DNA from 4 places in the Brevibacterium sp. H602 genome. Region 4 is predicted to be linked to each of the others. Evidence: riboswitches for the same ligand, from Rfam matches in the RefSeq annotation. Region 4 holds a riboswitch; each other region holds the start of a gene.

Region 1 (5,395 bases), on a different contig from region 4:
TTCGCTGGTCATGCTCGACGAGCCGACGGCGGCGCTCGGCGTCGCCCAGACGGCCGAGGTGCTCAACCTCATCGAACGGCTCAAGGAACGCGACCTCGGGGTGCTGCTCGTCAGCCACAATATGGCCGATGTGCAGGCGGTGTGCGACCGAGTGCACGTGCTGCGACTGGGCAAGGATGCCGGTGACTTCCCTGGTGACGAGCGCACCGACGTGCTGGTCGCCGCGATCACCGGAGCCAGCGACAACGTCGTGACCAAACGCGCCGCACGGAGGGGTGAGCGCCGATGACCCGCAATTCCTTCATCACCGATGAGCGGATCTCGTCCGAAGGTGTGGTCGGCACCTTCGTCCGCCGGGTCAAAGAGGGGCAGCTGGGGTCGTTCCCGGTCATCCTCGCTCTCATCGTCATCGTCATCGTGTTCCAGTCGGCCGACTCGAACTTCATCTCTCCGGCCAACCTCGTCAACCTCTCCACTCAGGTCGCGTTCCTCGCGATCCTGGCTCTCGGCATCAACCTCATCCTGCTCCTCGGCGAGATCGATCTGTCTCTGGCGCAGTTGGGAGGTCTGGCCGCCTCGCTGCTCGGAGTTCTGGTGGTGAGACAAGGTGTGCCGCCGGCCCTGGCACTGATCATCATGCTGCTGCTCGGCCTGGTCGTCGGCGCGATTCAAGGTTGGTTCTTCGCCGTCGTCGGCATCCCGGCGTTCGTCGTCACCTTGGCCGGTCTGCTCGCGTTCACCGGTCTGACCCTCACGACTCTCGGCACGCAGAAGAACCTGTCGATGTCGGACACCTTCGCCTTCGACTTCGCGAGCTTCTACTTCCCGGCGATCTGGGCCTATATCTTCGGCGCCGTCGCGATCATCGGCTTCGGCGGCGGCATCATCTATTCGAAGCTGCGCCGCCACCGGGAGGGTCTCAGCGCTCCGAGCTGGACCTCTGTGATCGTGCGGATCGTGCTGCTGGCCGCGATCGTGTTCGGGTTCCTCATCCTCGTCAATCAGGACTTCGGTCTGGCGATGCCGTTCTTCCTCATGATCGTCATCGCGATCATCATCGATCTCGTGCTGCGCAAGACCCGCTATGGCCGGTCGATCTACGCCGTCGGCGGCAAGGTCGAAGCCGCCCGGCGCGCTGGCATCCGCGTGACCTGGGTGCGCATCAGCGTGTTCATGGCCGCCGGAGTGCTGGCCGCACTGTTCGGTTTCATCAAGACCGGTGTGACGACGAATGCGGGATCGACGCTGGTGAGCACGCAGGACCTGCTCAATGCGATCGCTGCAGCCGTCATCGGCGGTACCTCGCTGTTCGGCGGTCGCGGAACTGCTTGGGCAGCCGTGCTCGGTGCTCTGGTCGTCGGTGCGATCAACAACGGTCTCTACCTCATCGGCTTCAACTCCGATGCACAGCAGATCATCACGGCACTCGTGCTGCTCACCGCAGTCGTCGTCGATGCGCTCAGCCGCCGCGGTCAGAGGTACGTCGGGCGCGGGTAGCGGGAAGCCCGCCCTCGGAATTCCGCCGAGCGGGTCGCTCAGCTCCGAAATGGCTCCGTACAGATGGCCATCTCGGATTTGAGCAGCCCGCTCGCGAGCTTCTCGAGTGCTTACGTGGAGCACTTGAACACGTCGCGGTTCCAGTAGCTCGTTCTGCGGAGCGTCAGCGACGCTTCATGGATGCGTGCTTGATCCTCTCAAGTTTTGCGAGATCTTCGGGGCTCATGGATCCAATTTGAAGTCGGTCCAGGTAAGGCCTCTCGGCTTTGAATACGTCGAAGTTGTTCAGATCGCCCAGCGAACTCTGCCAGAGACGAAGCTTGGATTCGTATGTGATGCGATGGTGCATGTGGCTGCCGAGGGCCTGAGGTACCCAGTCGTACCTTGATCCGCGTTCGAGTTGGTAGTCGATGGCTCGGCTGACAGATGCTGCTATCCAATCGGCAAACTGAATATTGGAGCTGAGAGCACTGTCGATGTGCATCGGCGGCTCAATGGCAGCATTCATTTCCCTGAATTCTTGGGCACGCGAGAATATGTGTGCGTATATCGACGCTACTCTTGCAGCCCGTTGCTTCTCATTGATCTGGTCCATCAGCGTCAGTAGATTTTCGCCGCAATTGTCCGCGTGACGACAGAGACGATTGACCGACTCTCGCATAGCGCTGCTCATCGGAGAGCCGCACTTGCTTCCTGGTGCCGACCTCCTTCTGTTCGGCATAGAAGAAGACGTGTCCGCTCAGTTCTGCGAGCCTGTTGATCAGTCCGCGAAAGACACGGATCTGCTCACCGTATCTTCGCCAAGCGTCTGGGGTGAAGATATCTGAGCCCTTTCGCTCCCAGCGGCCCGGGTTCTCTACGCCCCGAAGCTCGCTGGCAAAGACACGTCGCTTCTCTGCTGTAAAGATCTGACCGAATCTCCGAGCCGAGCTTTCGGGAATGACGAAGCCTGCATAGCCGAAGACGGGATTGGTGTTGAATCTCGGGTGGTCTTTGGCGACGTACGGGCAGGGTTCACCGATCTCATCGATATAGGCGAGCAGCATGGGCAAACTCTACCCAGCGGCTCTGACACGAGGCCCAACGCAAAAACCCACGTCTGAGACGTGGGCTTGCGACTTGGCGCTCTAGGAGGTGAACTCCTTGCTACCACTTCAATAATCTCACAGCACGGAGGTCCGTGCAATCAGTCTTGTACGGGGACCTATCGGCCAGCATGGCGCACAACGGGGAGTGGCGCTCATTCCCCGACTTGACCTTGTGACTGTGGAAGTCGCCCGTGTCCGGGCGGGCTGATACAGTCGGAGCCAATGACATGGGGTGCCTCATGAGGATCCGTTCGCACCAAGACGCTGCGCACGGAGGACAACGAGGCTGAGAGAACACCCATCGAACCTGATCTGGGCCATACTAGCGAAGGGATCGTCATGGTTGACTTCGACCTGCGTTCTGCGAATGCGCGACTGCGCGCAAGCAACCCACTCATCCAGTGCATCACGAACACCGTTGTGCAGCAGTTCAGCGCCAACGTGCTCCTGGCCATCGGCGCCTCCCCGGCAATGCTCGACCACGAGGCCGATGCCGGACAGTTCGCCGGAATCGCCAGCGGAATTCTCGTCAACTTCGGAACCGCCTCGAACCACCAGCTGCTCGCCGCCGATGCCGCCATCGACGTCGCCAACGCCGCCGGAAAACCCTGGGTCCTCGACCCCGTGAGCGTCGGTGCCGTCGACTTCCGCACCTCCCGCATCCGCCGCGCCGCCGCCGATCACCCGACCGCCATCCGCGGCAATGCCTCCGAGATCGCCGCACTCGCCGGAGTCGGACTCGGCGGTCGCGGAGTCGACTCCACCGACGAAGTCGACGCCGTCCTTCCCGCCGCCGCAAAGCTGGCCCGAGAAACCGGTGCCATCGTCGCCGTCTCCGGACCCACCGATGCCGTCGTCGCCCACATCGACGGCACCGACCACGTCGCCCGCATCTCCGGCGGACATGAGTTCATGCCGCTGGTCATCGGCACCGGCTGCTCACTCGGCGCCGTCACCGTCGCCTACTTGGCCGCCGCCCGCGCCGGACTGGCCGACCCCGACGCCGACGTCTCAGCGGTCAACGCCGCAAACGGGAACGCGAACGGTAGGGCCGCCTCGGCGAGATTCGAAGCTGTTGTCGCCGCCCACGCCCACTTCGCGGTCGCCGGGGAACTCGCCGCCGACGGTGCGAAGGGGCCGGGCAGCTACTCGGTGAACTTCCTCGATGCGCTCCACACCGTCGACGGCGACCGACTCTCACAGGCGAGAATCGGCCTCGACACGCTCACTTCTGCGAATGAAACCGCCAGCAAAGGCGTCCAGGCATGACCGCCGGTTCCGCCCATATCGCTGACAACCCGGCCGACGACAGCGCGACCGTGAACGACCGAGCAGACGCGACCGACCGCTTCGCCGGAATCGACACGCGCCTCTACCTCGTCACCGACTCCGCGCAATGCGAGGCCGCCGGCCGCAGCGTCGCCGAGACCGTGCAGGCCGCCGTCGCCGGGGGAGTGGGCATCGTCCAGGTCCGCGACAAGGACATCGACGATGCAGGCTTCTACTCGCTCACCCGCCAGGTCATCGCCGCCGTCGATGCCGCCACCCGCGACACCGACCGCACGGTCCCCATCGTCCTCAACGACCGCGTCGAAGTGGCCCGCCGTCTCATCGACGAAGGCGAGAACGTGCACATCCACGTCGGCCAAACTGACACCACCGTCGCCGAGGTGCGCGCCGCCCTGGGTGCGGCACCGCTCATCGGTCTCTCTGCCGCGCACAGCGACGAATTCGCCGCCGCCCGCGACTCCGGAGTCGTCGACCTCGTCGGCATCGGACCCGTCTACGACACCTCCACGAAAGCCGACGCCCCCGACGGAATCGGACCGGACCGCCTCGGCGAACTGGTGGCTGAAGCCGGCATCCCCGCGGTCGCGATCGGCGGCATCAACACCGACCGTGCCCCTGACCTGCAGGGGCGTGGACTGATCGGGATCTGCGTGGTCTCGGCGATCTGCATGGCTGACGATCCGAAGTCGGCAGCCGGGGAGCTGCTTTCCGCTTTCGCCGGGAGCGGCCAGTGACGACCCGCCCGCCGATCACCCTGTCGATAGCCGGCACCGATCCCTCCGGCGGTGCTGGAATCCATGCCGACCTCAAGACCTTCACCGCGCGGAAGACCATGGGCACGACCGTCATCACCGCTCTCGTCGCGCAGAATACGCACGGGGTGTCCCGGGTCTATCCGATCGACGTCGATTTCGTCGCCGATCAGTTCGAGTCCGTGCTCGGCGACCTGCCCGTCGATGCGACGAAATCGGGGATGCTCGGCAGCCGTGACCTCGTCGAACTCGTCGTCGCCCGCGCCGCCGAAGGTCGACTCGGCTTCTATACCGTCGATCCGGTGATGATCGCGACCTCCGGCCACCGCCTCCTCGAGACCGATGCCGTCGACGCCGTGCGCACCCACCTGCTGCCCGTCGCCGACCTCATCACCCCCAACCTCCCCGAGGCGGCCCTGCTGATCGGCGATGACGAACCCGAAGCACAGACGACTGAAGCCATGCGTGACCAGGCTCGGCGCCTGCTCGAACGCGGACCCGGAGCGGTCCTGCTCAAGGGCGGACACGGCAGCGAGGACGAGGTCATCGATATCCTCGCCACCGCCGATGGCCAGGTCCGCGAGTTCAGCCACGCCCGTGTGGCGACAATGAACACACACGGGACCGGGTGCACCCTGTCAGCCGCGATCACCGCCGAGGTGGCCGTCCTCGGCCGCGAACGCACAGAGATCGGGTCGGACCTCCTCGGCGAGGCTGTCGGCAATGCCCTCGACTACCTTGCTCGCGCTCTCACTTCGGCTGCTGACT
Region 2 (5,395 bases), on a different contig from region 4:
GAGGAGTCCGAATCATCATCCGTTCCTGCGGCGTTCGCCTCGGTCGCATCTGCCTCGGCGCCGGAGTCGGCGGTGCCGGCAGTTTCCGCACCTTCGTCCGAACCGTCCGAATCGCTCTCCGAACCGTCGGCTTCGGCTCCCGCCGCGCCGGCGTCTGCGTCTTCTCCCGCGCCATCTGCATCGACTCCGGCGCCGGCCTCTGGTCCGGCATCGGAACCATCCGCTTCAGCCCCGACCCCCGCACCGGCGTCTGATTCGGCGTCCGAACCATCCGCCTCGGCGTCGGCTTCTGTTCCAGCCCCGCCATCCGCGTCTGCACCGGCGTCGTCATCCGGGGCTGGATCTTCCGCCTCGGCGCGCCTGAGTTCGACATCGTCGATCTGCTCGGCTGCGGCCTGCGCTTCCGCGCGTTCACCATCGGCCGGCGCTCCGCCTGCCGGCACCTCATAGGTCGTCGCTCGCAGCGCTTCGTCGCTGACTCGAACCCGGGTGAAGGCGGGCACGTCGTTGTGGACGCTCTTGCCTTCCCAGTCGAGGCCGGGAACGTAGCCATAGAACTTCGACCCCGATGACGAGGTCAGCGTGAGGTAGAGCGTCTGCCCGTCTTCCTTCTCCTCCTCGGCTCCCGCTTCGGAGCCCTCAACGGGCTTGCCTTCGCCGTCCATGAGGAAGGTGCGGTTGTAGATGTGGTCGTGGCCGGAGACGACGAGGTCGATGTCATTGCGGGCCGCGACCGGAGGGATCTCCTTCCGCAGCCGCTTCACATCGAGGTCATCCCAGTGCGTGGCCGTCGAATAGATCGAGTGGTGGAATCCGAGAACCGTCCAGCGTGCCTGGTCACCGTGCTCGGCGACGACTTCGTCGATGAAATCGGCGTGGGCGTCCATGTCCGAACTGTTCGAATTGATGTTGAGGAACAGGACTCCGTCCTCGATGAACCAGTAGTCGCCGCCGGAGGTGATGACGCCGCCACCGCCGTGGTCCTGGCTGACATTGGGTCGGTTGAAGTGCTGTTCGTAGGCTTTCGATGACACATCGTGGTTGCCGATCGTCGTCGCCTGCGGGATCGTCCGGGTGGCTTCCGGTGCCAGGTACTGTGCGTACTGCTCCTGGTTGCCGGCGGAGTTGACCTGGTCTCCCAGCGAGTAGAAGAAGCTCGGGTCGTCGGCGGTGGCCACGGCCGAACTCAGGGTCCGGTCCCAACCGGCGGCGTCGTCGGGGTCTCCGCCTCCGGCGCCGACCTGGGGGTCGCCGAAGACGAGGAATTCGTCGTCTCCTCCGGACGATCCTGTGGTGAACTGCTGCACCTCGGTGAATCCGTCCTCTTCGTTGCCGACCTGGTAGGCGTATTCGGTGTCGGGCTCGAGGTCGGTCATGTTCGCATGGTTGAAGTGACGCTTGAGGTCGGTGGCAAGGCCGGAGTCCGTGGTCACAGCCCTGTCAGCATCGGCGGGGAGCTTTCCGCCGTCGACCTCACTGGCCGGCGCCCACCGGACCTCTCCCCCACCGGAGCTCTCACTCATCCACGAGAGGTTGCGCGCAGTGGGGTCGGCGCCGACCTGCAGCACCGCATCGGTGATCGCTTCGCTTCCCGCATCCGCCTCGGCGGGCGAATCCGTCCGGTCCGGGCTGGGAGTCTGAGCAGTGTCGGCATTCGTGCCCTGGGTCGCGGTCGACCCTCCGGAACCGAGAGATGGTTCGGCACGCACGGGCACCGGGGCCGCCACCAGAGCGGCGAGCAGGGTAGCGGCGGACAGGGCACTGAGCGGTCTCTTCAGTCGATGCGTATTCACCCGCCTATTCCTACTGACCAGTAGTGTCCGGTCGTTCGAGGACCGTCGACGGGAAGGGAAACGGGAAGTGAATCCTCGATGACCGACCCCGGACTCCGCGTCGTTTCCGATCCCAGCCTCCGCGTCGCTCCCCTGTTGTACAGTGGTGGCTACGACAGGGGAGCGCCGTCAGGGGCGCTGAGAGTGCAGAAGAAGCTGCAGACCCTCGAACCTGATGTGGTTAGCACCGCCGAAGGAAGTCGAGACTCTTCACCCCTCCTTGAAATGAGGAGGCACGATGCCGAATACCACCACGCCGAACACCACCCCCACCTCTTCACGCGCCCTCACCGCGGCGCCGAAATCCAAACAGTGGCGGGTGGTCGACTATGTCACCACCGCCGTTCTCGGCATTGCCGTGGGGCTCGTGTTCTGGGTGTTGGCGCTGAGCTGGAAGGTCCTCGAACTCGCCTTCCAGGCATTCCCGCCGTCGATCGGTCTCATCGCAGGACTCTGGGTCCTTGCTGGCCCGCTGGCCGGGGCGATCATCCGCAAACCCGGTGCCGCGCTCCTGTGCGAACTCATCGCCGCCATCGTCGAAGCCGTCCTCGGCTCCCACTTCGGAGCGACAGTTCTGCTCTCGGGTCTCCTGCAGGGCCTCGGTGCCGAACTCGTCTTCGCCGCCTTCGGCTACAAGCGCTTCACCCTGTGGGTCACCGCGGCCTCGGGGATGCTGGCCGCGGCGTTCATGGCCGTGAGCGAGAACATCATGTACAACGCGGAATGGCAGTTCGGCTTCCAGGCGATCTACGCCGTCTGCGCGATCGTCTCCGGTCTCGGCATCTCCGGAATCGGCGCTTGGTTCGCCTACCGGGCGATCGCGGCCACCGGAGCGCTCAGCTCCTTCGCTTCCGGCCGTCTGCGCTGATGGCACTGCCGATCACGGCTTCCGGCTTCTCGTGGACGCACACCGACCGTGACGTGCCTGCGGTCGGTCCACTCGATCTGCAGATCGCCGCCGGTGAGAAAGTGCTGCTGCTCGGTGCCTCCGGGGCCGGCAAATCGACGTTCCTCCACGCCGTCGCCGGCGTCCTGCCCGAGGAATCGGGTGAGGCCACCGGTGAACTCCTCGTCGGCGGTGAGGAACCGAACCCTCGCCGAGACAGCACCGGGCTGGTCCTCCAAGATCCCGATTCGCAGGTGATCTTCTCCCGCATCGGTGATGACGTGGCGTTCGGGATGGAGAACCTCGGATTCCCGGCCGAGGCAATCGAGGCTCAGGTGCCCAGATCTCTGCAGGCGTTGGGGCTCGATCTGCCGCCGGAGCATCCGAGTGCTGCGCTGTCCGGTGGGCAGAAGCAGCGGCTGGCTCTGGCCGGGGTCCACGCGATGGCCCCCGAGGTCATCGTCCTCGACGAGCCGACGGCCAATATCGATCCCGCCTCGGCGACCGAGGTCCGCGATGCCGTGCTCACCGTGCAGGCCGCGACCGCGGCGACAATGCTCGTCGTCGAGCACCGGGTCGAACTGTGGATCGATCACGTCGACCGGGTCATCGTGCTCGGCCGCGAAGGCATCGCAGCCCAAGGTCCGCCCGCGCAGGTCTTCTCCGATCCCGACCTGACCGAAACACTCGTCAACTGCGGAATCTGGATGCCGCAGCACTCCCCCGCCCCGCGCCGAGGCGGAACCGCAGGAATCGGCGGAACGTCGGGCCGCCTCGGCGAGGTTCTGCTGCGCACAGATCGGCTCAGCGTTGCCCGACCGCGCATGGCCACCCCCGCTGCGACCGACCTGGACCTGAGTCTGCGCGCTGGTCAGGCGCTCGGAATCGTCGGTGCGAACGGGGCGGGCAAATCGACCACGGCCCTGACCTTGGCGGGCCTGCTGCCCGAATTCTCCGGGCAGGTCCTCGCCGAGGCGGCCCTGCGAGAAGGAGCCAAACGACCCCGGCCGTTCGCCTGGCCGTCGAAGCAGCTGGCGGCGCGTATCGGCATGGTCTTCCAGGAACCGGCCCACCAGTTCCTCACCTCGAGCGTGGCGGCCGAACTCGAGCTGGGTCCGCGGCTGGCCGGGTGGTCTGCCGCCGAGTCTCGAGCTCGGGTGGATGAGCTTCTTGAGGGACTCGGGCTCACCGGGTTGGCGCAAGCTCATCCGCAGAGTCTCTCCGGCGGGGAGAAGCGTCGCCTGTCGGTGGCGGCGATGCTGGCTCCCCGGCCCCGGGTGCTCATCGTCGATGAGCCGACTTTCGGTCAGGATGCGCTGACGTGGGCGGGGCTGGTGGAAATGTTCGTCGATGCCTTGGAACACGGTTCTGCGGTGGTCGCGGTCAGTCATGATCACGCGTTCCTCGAAGCCATCAGTGCCGATCTCCTCGAGCTCGGCGACCGCAGCAGCGCAGAACGTTTCAGCGACAGTGAGTCGGATTCGCATGTCAGGGCGGGTGATCGCGGTGAGTAAGGGCCTGGACCAACACGTTCACTCGTCCCCCGAGGTCGCCGTACAGGATCCGGGGCAGCTCATCCCCGTGGTGCGTTCGACCGCTTTGGGTCGGTGCAATCCGCTGACGAAGATCGCAGTGGCTCTCATCCTCATGGTCGGGGCGCTGCTGAGCATCGATCTCGTCTCTGCTGGAGTGGTGCTGCTGGCAGCATTGCTGGCTCTGCCGGCGACGGGACTCGATCTGGTGGCCGCGGCCAAGCGCCTGTGGTTCCTTCCGGCGGGCGCCCTGCTTGCGGCCTGGGGCACGGCGCTGTTGGCGGAGAAGACCGGGGATGTGGTCGTCGATGTCGGCCCCGTCCTGTTCACCACGGGATCACTGGCCGCGGCCGCGGCGATCTTCGTCCGTGCCCTGGCGTTGGCGATCCCACTCATTGTGCTCGCGTCGACGATCGATCCGCGTGACCTCGCCGATGCGCTCATTCAGCACCTGCGGCTGCCGGAGGTCGTCGTGATCTCCGTTCTGGCGGCTTCTCGCCTGCTCGGACTGCTCGTCAGTGAGTGGCAGATTCTGGCGATGGCCAGGCGGGCCAGAGGCGTCGCCGGCGGTTCGCTTCTGCGGCGCACGGGCAGCCTCTTCAGCGGGGTGTTCGTTCTGCTCGTGGTCTCGATTCGCCGGGCAACGACCTTGGCGATGGCGATGGAGGGACGGGCTTTCGGTCGTCCGGGCCGCACCTGGCGCCGGCGATCGAGTTTCGCGACCCGAGATGTCGTGGCGGTGTTTCTCAGTCTGGCTGTCTGCGGGATCGCGATCGGTGCGGCTCACATGCTCGGAGTCTGGAACCCGATCATCGGCTGAGGCGGATCGGGTGTCTCGGAGCTGCCGTGCTCACGAGAAGTCGGAGCCGTTCCGCTGCCGGTCGGTCAGAGCTCAGAGCTGTTTGAGGAGGTCCTTGCCGAAGGCCCGCCATTCCTCCAGGGCTTCGGGGCTGGGAAGCTTCGACGTGGTGAGGACGAAGAGGGTTTTGTCTTCGCTCTTCGTCTCAGCGGCGGCTTCGACCTTGATGCCGCCGTCGAGGTTGGCTCGCCAGAAGGAGCGCTTCGCCGTCTCCGAGGTGCGGGGATCACCGTCGAGGGCCACCTCGTTGAGGGTGTCGCCGACGAGGGACGCGAATTTTTCGATG
Region 3 (5,395 bases), on a different contig from region 4:
CGCAGTGCCTTGATGCCCGCCTCGTCGAGGCGTCGGATCTGATCATCGGTGGTCTCTTCCGGCAGCTGGGTGACGCCGACATAGTTGTCGCCGAGCTGGCGCAGCGCCTCGATGAGGTACCTCTGGTCGAAGCCCTGGAACGAACCGGACACGACGGCTCCTCCGGCGACCTCGACTCCCACATCGGCCAGGCTCTGCAGTCGCGCGCGATAATCAGTGACCGTGAACGGATCGGGCAGATAACCGTTGTTCTCGATCAGCGGATGGCTCGGATCGATGATGTGCAGGTGCGCGTCGAAGGCACGCTGGGGTTCGCTCATACCGTCAACCTACCTCGTCCTCGAACTGCTCGTTCAAGGCGTGGCGCGTCTGTCGGTCTGTGTACTGTTCGGTGGGCGCGCCACGCCTTGAACGACGGTCAGTCTGCCTTGAGTCCGACCGTCGGATCGGGCAGGTAGACCTCTCCTCCCGATGCGAGGAACTCGCGGCTCTTCCGCAGCATTCCGGCCAGGGCCTCCTGCGCCTCGGCGCTGCCGTAGGTGTCACGGATGTCCTGGGAGATGCGCATCGAGCAGAACTTCGGACCGCACATCGAACAGAAGTGCGCGGTCTTCGCCGGTTCCGCCGGCAGCGTCTCGTCGTGGAACGCCTCGGCGGTCTCCGGATCAAGGCCGAGGGCGAACTGGTCCCGCCACCGGAATTCGAACCGAGCCTTCGACAGCGCATTATCGCGGGCCGTCGCACCGGGGTGGCCCTTCGCGATATCGGCGGCATGCGCGGCGATCTTGTACGTGATCACTCCGGTCTTGACGTCGTCGCGGTCGGGCAGACCGAGATGCTCCTTCGGGGTGACGTAGCAGAGCATCGCCGTGCCGTAGCGGGCGATCTCCGTCGCCCCGATCGCCGAGGTGATGTGGTCGTATCCGGGCGCGATATCCGTGACCAGCGGACCCAAGGTGTAGAACGGCGCCCCGTGGCAGAGCTCCTGCTGACGTTCGACGTTCTCCCGCACGAGGTGGAGCGGAATGTGCCCGGGCCCTTCGACCATCACCTGGACGTCGTGGGCCCACGCGCGTTCGGTGAGCTCGGCGAGAGTGTCGAGCTCGGCGAACTGGGCAGCATCGTTGGCATCGGCGATAGAACCCGGCCGCAGTCCGTCGCCGAGCGAGAAGGCGACATCGTAGCGAGCGAAGATCTCACAGAGTTCATCGAAGTGGGTGTAGAGGAAGTTCTCCTCGTGGTGGGCAAGGCACCAGCTGGCCATGATGGACCCGCCGCGTGAGACCATCCCGGTCACCCGGTCGGCCGTGAGCGGAACGTAGCGCAGCAGCACACCGGCGTGCACGGTCATGTAGTCGACACCCTGCTCGCACTGCTCGATGACGGTGTCGCGATAGATCTCCCAGGTCAGCGCGTTCGCATCGCCGTCGACCTTCTCCAGCGCCTGATAGATCGGGACGGTGCCGATGGGGATCGGCGAATTGCGGATGATCCACTCCCGGGTGGTGTGGATGTCATTGCCGGTCGACAGATCCATGAGGGTGTCGGCACCCCACTTCGCGGCCCATCGCAGCTTCTGCACCTCCTCGGCGATGGAGCTGGTGACCGCGGAATTGCCGATGTTCGCGTTGATCTTGACGAGGAACGCTTTGCCGATGATCATCGGCTCTGATTCGGGGTGGTTGATGTTGTTCGGGATGATCGCGCGACCGGCGGCGAGCTCGGCACGGACGAGTTCGACATCGCACTGTTCGCGGAGCGCGACGAACCGCATCTCCGGGGTGATGATGCCCTGCCTTGCGTAGTGCATCTGGGTCACCGTGCGGCCGGACTTGGCCCGACGGGGGACCGGTTTGCGTCCCTTCCACTGCTGCGACGGGGCACCTCGGCGGACGGCGGCACGACCGTCGTCGGCGATGCGGTGGCCGCGGGCGTCGTAGGTCTCAGTGTCGAGGCGGTTCTCGATCCACGGGAATCGCAGAGCGGGCAGTCCCTCTTCCGGGATACTGCCCGGTCCGACGGTGCGGTAGACGTCGACGGGATCGTTCGCCCGGCCGTTCGAGTCCTCGAGTTCGATGCGGGTCACGGGAACGCGGATGCCGTGTTCCTCGTCATCAACCCATGCCGGCGAATGCGTCGGATACTGCTCGAGGGTGAATTCGTCGTGCGAAGGTGCGGAGGCCGAAGTCGTGGCAGGGGCAGGGGTTTCCGGGGTGAATGCAGTCATCTGCAGTCCTCACTTCCTACGCCGGTATCAACCGGATCAGGTTCTACGGTCTCGGACGATCCAGTCCGATCTCAGCCCTTGCAGTGGGCTCCCGTGGGGTCGTGCAATTCGTATCACGACTGACGCAGTGAGGACAACTGCGGCGCCTCGAGCGACAGGCTGAGGGTCAGCTGCCCTGGAGGAACGCCTTCGCAGCCGCGCCGAGGGCGACGACGTCGGAGACCGCGACCATTTCGCGGGCCGAGTGCATCGAGTACAGGGCCGGACCCACATCGACGGTCGTCATGCCCAGTCGGGTTGCGGTCAGCGGTCCGATCGTCGACCCGCAGGGCATCGCATTGTTCGACACGAAATCCTGGTACTCGACTCCTGCGGCCGCGCACGCCTGCGACCACACGGCGGTGCCCACCGCATCCGTGGCGTAGCGCTGCTGAGCGTTGAGCTTGAGCAGGGGACCGCCGCCGAGGCGGGGGCGGACATGCGGATCGTGCCGTTCTGGATAGTTCGGATGGGCAGCATGCCCGGCATCGGAGGAGACGCACACCGAGGTGGCCATCGACGCGAGATAATCGCTGCGCGTCGACTGCGGCAGCAAGGAGGCGACGATGCGCTCGGTGACATCGGCGAGGAACGGACCGCACGCGCCCGAGCGCGAATTCGACCCGATCTCCTCATGATCGAACGCCGCGAACAGGGGGATGCCGTCGAGCCTATCGGCATCGAGCTGGGTAAGAGCGGTGACGCCGGCGTGCACGGACAGAAGGTTGTCCAGCCTCGGCGAGGCGAAGAACTCCTCGGCGGCACCGAAGAGGGCCGGCTCCTGGACGGGAATGGTGTAGACATCGTGGCCGACGACGGACTCGGCATCGACCCCGGCCGACTCTGCGAGCAGTTCGATGATGTCTGCCTCGGTGAGGTCGGCCAGACCGATGACGGGAGTGGTGTGACGCTGCTTGTCCAGGGTCAGACCCTCGTTGACCTGCCGGTCGAGGTGGATCGCGAGCTGCGGGATGCGAGCGATCGGCCCGGTGCGGGCGAGTACGATGCTGCCGTCGGCGAGGCTGAGTCGACCCGCGAATGCGAGCTCACGGTCGAGCCACGAATTCAGCAGCGGCCCGCCGTAGATCTCCACCCCGACCTGGCGGGTGCCTTCGGCGGTGAACTCACCGCCGGGTTTGAGTTTGAACGCCGGGGAGTCGGTGTGGGAACCGAACACACGGAACCGGGGAGCCGCCTCGGTGACCGTGGGATTCATCCATGCGATGAGCGCGCCGTCGCGGATGACGTAGTTTCCGGTCCCTGGCGTCAGCGCCCAGGGGACGGACTCGTCGAGGCGGGAGAAACCGGCCCCTTCCAGGCGTTTCGCTGCCGTGTCCACCGCGTGGTACGAGCTGGGAGATGCGCTGACGAAGTCGCCGAGGTCGGCCGCTGTCGTCGCGGCCGCATCCGGTCTCGGGAGTGATTCATTCATTTCCCCAGCCTATCGTTTGCGGTAGTTTGGAGGTGAAGAAGATCAGGTCTCAGGCGACGGGTTGCCACCGCGTCCGAGAATCAGGCGGGGGCAGCGACCCTGCGACCGCACCAGCGACGGCAAGGAGTGTTCGACGTGAACCAGTTCGTGACGGAGTGGAACACCTGGCGCGACTCACGGAACTCAGCCCTTGCGAAACCGTTCGGCTGGCTCAGTGTCGTCGGACTTCACTGGCTCGACGCCGAGTCGACCTGGACCGACGCCCCCGGCACGTTCACCGTCGACGACGGATGGGTGACCGTGTCTCTGAAGACCGGAATCAAGGCCGGCCCCGCAGCCGAGACATTCGACCTGCTCAGCAAGGTCGACAACGGCGGGACTGCTGGGGCTGCAGGCGGCTCCGGTGCGAACGGCGGAGGACCGACCCGTGCGACCAGCCCGGCCGTGCCCAGCGACACCTCGACTCTGCCGAGGGTGATGGACCAGTCCGGTGCGGGCGCGGCTGCGGCAGACGCTGCGGGTGCCGACTCTTCTGCCGGAACGGATGCCGGATCCGATGCGGGGTCCGATGGCGGATCCGACGGGCACGCAGCAGCGCCCGCCAAGCCACAGGTCCGCGTGGAAGAGAACGGGTTCAGCGCGAAGCTTCCGAACGGCGGCTCGCTCAACTGGTTCACCGTCGGCAACGTCCTCTACGAACTCATCGATCGGGGCGGCCGCCTCGGCGTGCGTGTGCGCAATTCGAAGTCCCCGCTGCTCGGGAAGTTCTTCGAGGTTCCGGTCTTCGACCCGGACCCGGACTTCGTCTTCCTCGCCCGGTTCACCAGGTTCGACCCGTTCAAGACCTACACCATCGAAACTGCCCAAGAGGACCTGCAGCTGCAGACACAGGCGGCGGGAACCGTCACCTTCGAGACCTCGCACGGTGAGGTGAGCCTGCTCGCCACCGGGTGCCCGAAGACCGGACTCCAACTGGACTTCCACGATTCGACGAACGGGAGCACCACCGCCGCGTGGCGGACCATCGACCTCGGAGTGCCGAATCAGGACGGGTCGCTCGTCATCGATTTCAACCGTGCGGTGAATTACCCGTTCGCGTTCACCTCATTCGCCACCTGCCCGGCCCCGATCGAGGGAAACGTCGTTCCCTTCGACGTCACCGCAGGTGAGCGGCGTCCCCCATTCTTCTACTCGGAGGCCGGGATCAACGTGCCGTTCCTCTTCTACGTGTGGTGGGACGAAGAGAGCGCCGAGGTGACCCGCCCCTGGTATTCGCGTTTCGGCCTCGACATCACCATCCTCAACCCCAACCACGATGACGGGCGGATCTCCCTCGTCGGCTTCGACGGGGTCGCAATGTCCGGCGGGGATCTCTCTCCCCTGGGGCGCAAGGCCCGGTCGAGGCTCATCGATGTCGCCACCGAAGCGCTGACTTCACGGATTCCGGTCATCGGCATCGGCGCGTACTCGGCGTTCGTCATCCAGGCCCAGCGGGAGCTGCGTTCGCAGCAGGGCTACGTCGACGGCATCGAAACCGAATACGAGGCGTCGGCGGAGCGTCTGCTCATCGTGATGAACAACGAACTCGACCCGAAGCAGGCCGGATTCGACATCGTCCACACCGACGCCAGCGGGCTGATCTACGTGGAGATGCCCTTCGACATTCCGCTCGAGTCCGACCGCACCGAGGTCGAGGA
Region 4 (5,395 bases):
ACCGCGTACCGGCCCTGCCGCCTTGTGCCTAGCGTGGATGAGTATGGATCTCGCACTCGAGCTGCTCACCGCCACCCTCACCTCTCCGTGGGTGTACCTGCTCATCGCCGTGGCCGCGGCACTGGACTCGCTCGTGCCGCTTGTGCCGTCGGAGACCCTGCTCATCACCGCTGCAACCTTCGCCGCGATGGGGCACCCTCACCCGGCAGGGCTCGTCCTCGCCGCTGCCGGAGGGGCTCTCCTCGGGGATCTGGCAGCTCACCTCGTCGGCCGATTCGCTGCGACCGGGGTCGGCCGATGGCGGCGGTGGACTCGCATCGCCAACCTGCTTGGCTCCGCCCACACGGTCTTCTCTCGCCGAGGCGGGACCGTGCTCATCGCCGGCCGATTCGTTCCCGGGGGCCGCAGCCTGGCCACCATCGGCTCCGGTCTGCTCGGGTTCCCGATCCGCACCTTCCTGCTCTGGGACGGAATCGGCAGCCTCGCCTGGGCGCTCTATTCGACGGTGATCGGACTCATCGGGGGAATGGTCTTCGAGGACCGGCCGCTGCTCGGAGTCGCCGTGGGCATCGGCATCGCCCTGGCCATCACCGGCAGCGCCGAGCTCGTCCGCCGATTGCGCCGGCGCGGCAGAGGACGCGCACGTCACCGGTTCACCAAATTCCAAGACCGAGATGTCACGATGGCAGGGATGTCTCAAACATATGTGTGGTACGTCAGCTACGGATCGAACATGGCTCGCGATCGGCTCTCCTGCTATCTGCAGGGCGGGCGACCGCCCGGGGCGATGGTGACCTACCCCGGTGCCAGGGACGGAACACTGCCCCGCGCCGAGGCAGGGATCGAACTGCCCGGAACGATCTACTTCGCCGGCGAGTCCAAGGTGTGGGGCGGCGGCATGGCCTTCTACGATCATTCCGTCCCGGGGCCGACCCCCGCCAAGGCCTACCTCATCACCGCCGAACAGTTCGCCGATGTGGCGGCACAGGAGATGCACCGCCCACCCGAACCGGACAGTCCGGTGGAACGCCTCGTCTTCGACCTGCCGACAGGAAGCTCCCATTCGCTGGGTCCGGGCGGGTACGAGACGCTGCTCGTCCTCGATGATGTCGACGGCGTCCCCATGGTCACGTTCACCGCCGCGCACGGTTCGTCCGACGTCGAACACACTCAGCCGCAGGAGCCGTATCTGGCGATGCTGCGCACGGGCACAGCCGAAGTCAGAGCCGCTTCTGGGCTTCCCCTGCCCGCAGCTGCACAAGCGTGAGGTCGAGCAGCGGAGTCGCCACTCCCAGTTCCTCCGCCTTGAGCGACAGGTCGCCGAGGATGTGCTCCGTTTCGCTCGGCAGCCCTGCCGTCACATCCCGGTAGAGAGATGAGGTGAAGGCCGAACCATCCTCGGTGAGCATCTTGATTGTCATGGTGTGGGAGGCTTCCGACACCGAGTGTCCGGCCGCAGCCGCCACGGCTTCGAGCTCATCGACGATGGCATGCACGTGCGACCTGCCGCCGGCTTCCATGATCGCTCCGACCGGGGCGCGGAACAGGCAGGTGACGACTCCCGCCGCGGCGATGAAGATCCATTTCTCCCACAGCCCATCGATGATGCCGTCGACGGTCTGCAGTTTGAAACCGGGGACATCGAGCGCTTCGGAGATGCGTGTGGGCACTTCAGCGCCGTGGAGATCTCCGATAGTCATCACGGCCATGTCGGTGAGCTGGACGACAGCTCCGTCCCTGATTGTGCCGACGATCTTGACGAACCCGCCGAGCACCTGTCCGGGGTATCTGCTCTGCAGCTTCTCGATCTGAGCCATGCCGTTGAGGAACGGGATGATCGTCGTCTGTTCGCCGACAGCCGGTCCGATATCGGCGATGACCAAGTCGAGTCCACCCGCTTTGACCGCGACGATGACGAGGTCGAAAGTTCGTGGTGCGGCTGCGAGCTCCTCAGCGGTGATGACATCGACCTGATTCGTCCGATCATCACCGGGTGCAGTGAAGCGCAGTCCCTCCGCGCGGACCGTCTCCGCCCGTGCCTGCCGGAGCAGGAAAGTGACATCACGTCCGGCCTCCTGCAGATAGGTGCCGAACGCTCCGCCGGTGGCCCCCGCCCCGGCGATGAGAATCGACAGGTCGGCACCAGTGCTGATTCCGTCGGATGCGCTGTCAGCTGCTTGGGTCATTCCAACTCCTCCTTGAGCTCCCGCGCGGCCGCAGCGGGATCCTCAGCCGAGGTTATCGCACGGACGACGACGGCACGCCTCGCGCCCGCCTGACGGATCGCGTCCAGCCTCTCCCCGGTCGCAATACCACCGATCGCGAACCACGGTTTGGCCGCCTTGGCGGCGGTGGCGGTCAGCAGAGCCGTCCCCACAGAAGCACGGCCGGGCTTCGTCGGGGTCTCCCAGACCGGCCCGACACAGAAATAGTCGGTCTCCGGGTCCGCCTCGGCGGCGAGCGCCTGCTCGCGGGAATGCGTCGAGCGACCGAGGATGACATCGGGTCCGAGCACGGCCCTGGCCTGAGCACTGGTGAGGTCGCCTTGACCGACGTGGAAGACGTCGGCGTCGGTCAGCAGCGCGACGTCGGCACGGTCATTGACTGAGAAGAGCTTGTCGTGATCGGCGGCGACATCTTTGAGGACCTCCAAGGCCGCGATCTCGGCGCGGGCCTCGAGGCTCTTGTCCCGCAGTTGGATGATGTCGACTCCCCCACGGTAGGCGGCGTCGAGGAACTCGGCGAGGTCGTCCTGACCGGTCCGGGCATCGGTGCACAGGTAGAGCTTCGCCTCCGCCAGTCGGGCCTCTCTCCAGGCTCTTTTCGTCTGCCGCGCTGCGGTGCGCGGTGGCATCTGTGTGGTCATGGTCATAGAGTAGAGGAGTTCGCGGGAGCCTCCCAACGAGGCTGAGAGGGCGTAAGAGCCGACCGTCAGACCTGATGCGGATCATGCCGCCGGAGGGAGAAGCTGTGAGAGTCATTGTCGTCGGCGCCGGGATCATCGGCCTGTCCACGGCCTGGTATCTGCACCGCCTCGGCGCCGAAGTCACCATCATCGATCCTGCGCCCGCCCAGGGTGCGAGCCATGCTGCTGCGGGGATGCTGGCTCCCGCCGCCGAGGTGGTCTGGGGGCAGACTCCCCTGTACCCGCTGATGCGGGCCTCCGCGCAGATGTATCCTCAGTTCTCCGCCGAGGTGGCGAGCGCCGCCGGCAGCGATCTCGGTTTTTCGGATGCCGGCACATTGGTGTGCGCCGGTGACCGAGCTGATCTGCAAGCTCTGCGGGAGCTGCGCGATGCACAATCCCGATCCGGTTTCGCCACCGAGCTCATCACCGGCAGCGCTGCCCGCCGGGTTGAGCCGTCGTTGTCGCCTGCCGTGGCCGGGGCCGTGCACATTCCAGGCGATCACTCGATCGACCCCCGTCGGCTCACTGCCGCATTGCTGACTGTCCTGTCCTCTGATTCAGGTGGCTTCGTTCGCCAGCGCGCGGCCGGACTGGTCAAGGACGGCGATACGACTGTGGGAGTCGAGCTGGGCGACGGCCGCCGGCTGGAGGCCGATCAGGTGGTCATCTGCGCCGGCAGCGCTGTGTCCGCGATCGTCGGTGCCCCACAGCTGCCTCTGCGTGAGGTCTGGGGTGATGTTCTGCGACTGCGCGCCCCCGCCGAGGCGGCTCCGCTGCTGAGCCGAACCATCCGCGGGCTGGTCAACGGTCGCTCCGTCTATTTGGTCCCCCGCCCCGATGGCGAGATCGTGCTCGGTGCCAGTTCGCGTGAGGACGGACTCTCCGGCACTCCGGCCGGGGCGCTCCACCGACTGCTCGCCGACGGGCAGCGATTGGTCCCGGGAATCCTCGACGCGGAGATCACCGATATCACCACCCGTGCCCGACCCGGCTCGCCCGACGATCTGCCGATGATCGGCCGCATCGATCCCGGCTGCATCGTGAGCACAGGGTATTTCCGCCACGGCATCCTCTTGGCCCCGTTCGGTGGCCGGCTCGGCGCCGAGATCACCTTGGGCGTCGATTCCGGCTGGTCCCCCGATGGGGCCCTCGAGTCCGTGTCCCCGCACCGCTTCACCACAGAACACACCACTGCCTACCCGATGAGGAGCATCTCATGACCGACCGCGACCACTCACCGACCATCGTCCTCAATGGCGATCGCCATGAGCTGTCGGGTGCCACCTCGGCGCTCGACCTCGTCGCCGAGGTCACCGGACGGGAACTGAATCCCGATGGGACAGCGGCCGACGGTGGACGATTGGGCATCGCCCTGGCCGTCGACGGTGAAGTCATCCGTCGCGGCACCTGGTCCTCTCTCACCCTTGCCGATGGGCACACCGTCGACATCGTCACCGCTGTGCAGGGAGGCTGAGATGACCTGGACGATCGATAATGTGGAGATGTCGTCTCGCCTCGTGATGGGCACGGGAGGGGCGAGTTCCCTGAGCATCCTCGAAGACGCACTCGTGGCTTCGGGAACCGAGCTGACGACTGTGGCGATGCGCCGTTTCGACGCTGAGTCCCGGGACTCGGTCTTCACCATGCTCCAGCGTCTGGGTATTCGGGTGCTGCCGAACACGGCCGGCTGCTATACGGCCAGGGATGCCGTGCTCACCGCCCGACTGGCTCGAGAGGCTCTGGAGACGAACTGGGTGAAGCTCGAGGTCATCGCCGATGAGGACACCCTGTTGCCGGACCCCATCGAACTCTTCGCCGCAGCCGAGGAACTCGTCCTCGACGGGTTCACGGTCTTCGCCTACACGAACGACGATCCGGCCCTGGCAAAACGTCTCGAGGACGCCGGTGTGGCTGTGGTCATGCCGGCCGGAGCTCCGATCGGCAGCGGGCTGGGCATCCTCAACCCTCACAACATCGAGACCATCGTCTCCCGTGCACAGGTGCCCGTCATCCTCGACGCCGGTGTCGGCACCGCCTCCGATGCCGCTCTGGCGATGGAGCTCGGGTGCACCGCGGTACTTCTGGCCTCGGCCGTCACCCGCGCCCACGATGCTCACGCCATGGCCCGGGCGATGGCTTTGGCCGTCGAGGCCGGGCATCTCGCTGGCGGTGCCGGGAGGATTCCCAAACGACCGTTGGCATTGGCGTCATCGCCGTTCGACGGAATGGTCGCAGCACAATGACCGCCGCTGCCACCACTCCGACATCGTTGCCTCCGCTCGTCGACCCCGTGGAATCCCTGTCCCGGACGGAGCTGGAACGCTACTCCCGGCACCTGAGCCTGCCGGGTTTCGGACTCGAGGGACAACGGCGTCTGCGGGCCGCCTCGGTGCTGGTCATCGGGGCCGGCGGTCTCGGGGCCCCGGTCCTCAACTATCTGGCGGCCGCCGGGGTCGGGTCGATCACGATCATCGACGATGACGTGGT

The links. Region 4 has a riboswitch for thiamine pyrophosphate ahead of thiO (glycine oxidase ThiO). Riboswitches for the same ligand answer to the same signal wherever they lie in the genome.
Region 1: linked by a shared signal. The riboswitch ahead of ACSBQT_RS08465 (hydroxyethylthiazole kinase) and the one ahead of thiO (glycine oxidase ThiO) in region 4 are both predicted to bind thiamine pyrophosphate.
Region 2: linked by a shared signal. The riboswitch ahead of ACSBQT_RS09060 (ECF transporter S component) and the one ahead of thiO (glycine oxidase ThiO) in region 4 are both predicted to bind thiamine pyrophosphate.
Region 3: linked by a shared signal. The riboswitch ahead of thiC (phosphomethylpyrimidine synthase ThiC) and the one ahead of thiO (glycine oxidase ThiO) in region 4 are both predicted to bind thiamine pyrophosphate.

What each region holds. Positions count from the first base shown of each region.
Region 1 is NZ_JBPIZD010000009.1:47,195-52,589, forward strand. Features, by position in the region: gene ACSBQT_RS08445 (ATP-binding cassette domain-containing protein) at 1-289, shown strand, start outside; gene ACSBQT_RS08450 (sugar ABC transporter permease) at 286-1,497, shown strand; gene ACSBQT_RS08455 (hypothetical protein) at 1,661-2,092, opposite strand; gene ACSBQT_RS08460 (DUF3800 domain-containing protein) at 2,076-2,543, opposite strand; TPP riboswitch at 2,804-2,937, shown strand; gene ACSBQT_RS08465 (hydroxyethylthiazole kinase) at 2,925-3,854, shown strand; gene thiE (thiamine phosphate synthase) at 3,851-4,609, shown strand; gene thiD (bifunctional hydroxymethylpyrimidine kinase/phosphomethylpyrimidine kinase) at 4,606-5,395, shown strand, end outside.
Region 2 is NZ_JBPIZD010000010.1:11,713-17,107, forward strand. Features, by position in the region: gene ACSBQT_RS09055 (fibronectin type III domain-containing protein) at 1-1,793, opposite strand, end outside; TPP riboswitch at 1,940-2,048, shown strand; gene ACSBQT_RS09060 (ECF transporter S component) at 2,071-2,700, shown strand; gene ACSBQT_RS09065 (ABC transporter ATP-binding protein) at 2,700-4,232, shown strand; gene ACSBQT_RS09070 (energy-coupling factor transporter transmembrane component T family protein) at 4,225-5,070, shown strand; gene ACSBQT_RS09075 (hypothetical protein) at 5,143-5,395, opposite strand, start outside.
Region 3 is NZ_JBPIZD010000022.1:53,708-59,102, forward strand. Features, by position in the region: gene ACSBQT_RS14925 (amidohydrolase family protein) at 1-320, opposite strand, end outside; gene thiC (phosphomethylpyrimidine synthase ThiC) at 419-2,227, opposite strand; TPP riboswitch at 2,223-2,331, opposite strand; gene ACSBQT_RS14935 (M18 family aminopeptidase) at 2,394-3,698, opposite strand; gene ACSBQT_RS14940 (DUF1684 domain-containing protein) at 3,834-5,395, shown strand, end outside.
Region 4 is NZ_JBPIZD010000001.1:365,324-370,718, forward strand. Features, by position in the region: gene ACSBQT_RS01690 (DedA family protein) at 44-1,267, shown strand; gene ACSBQT_RS01695 (ketopantoate reductase family protein) at 1,221-2,186, opposite strand; gene thiE (thiamine phosphate synthase) at 2,183-2,866, opposite strand; TPP riboswitch at 2,878-2,981, shown strand; gene thiO (glycine oxidase ThiO) at 2,971-4,128, shown strand; gene thiS (sulfur carrier protein ThiS) at 4,125-4,382, shown strand; gene ACSBQT_RS01715 (thiazole synthase) at 4,384-5,151, shown strand; gene moeB (molybdopterin-synthase adenylyltransferase MoeB) at 5,148-5,395, shown strand, end outside.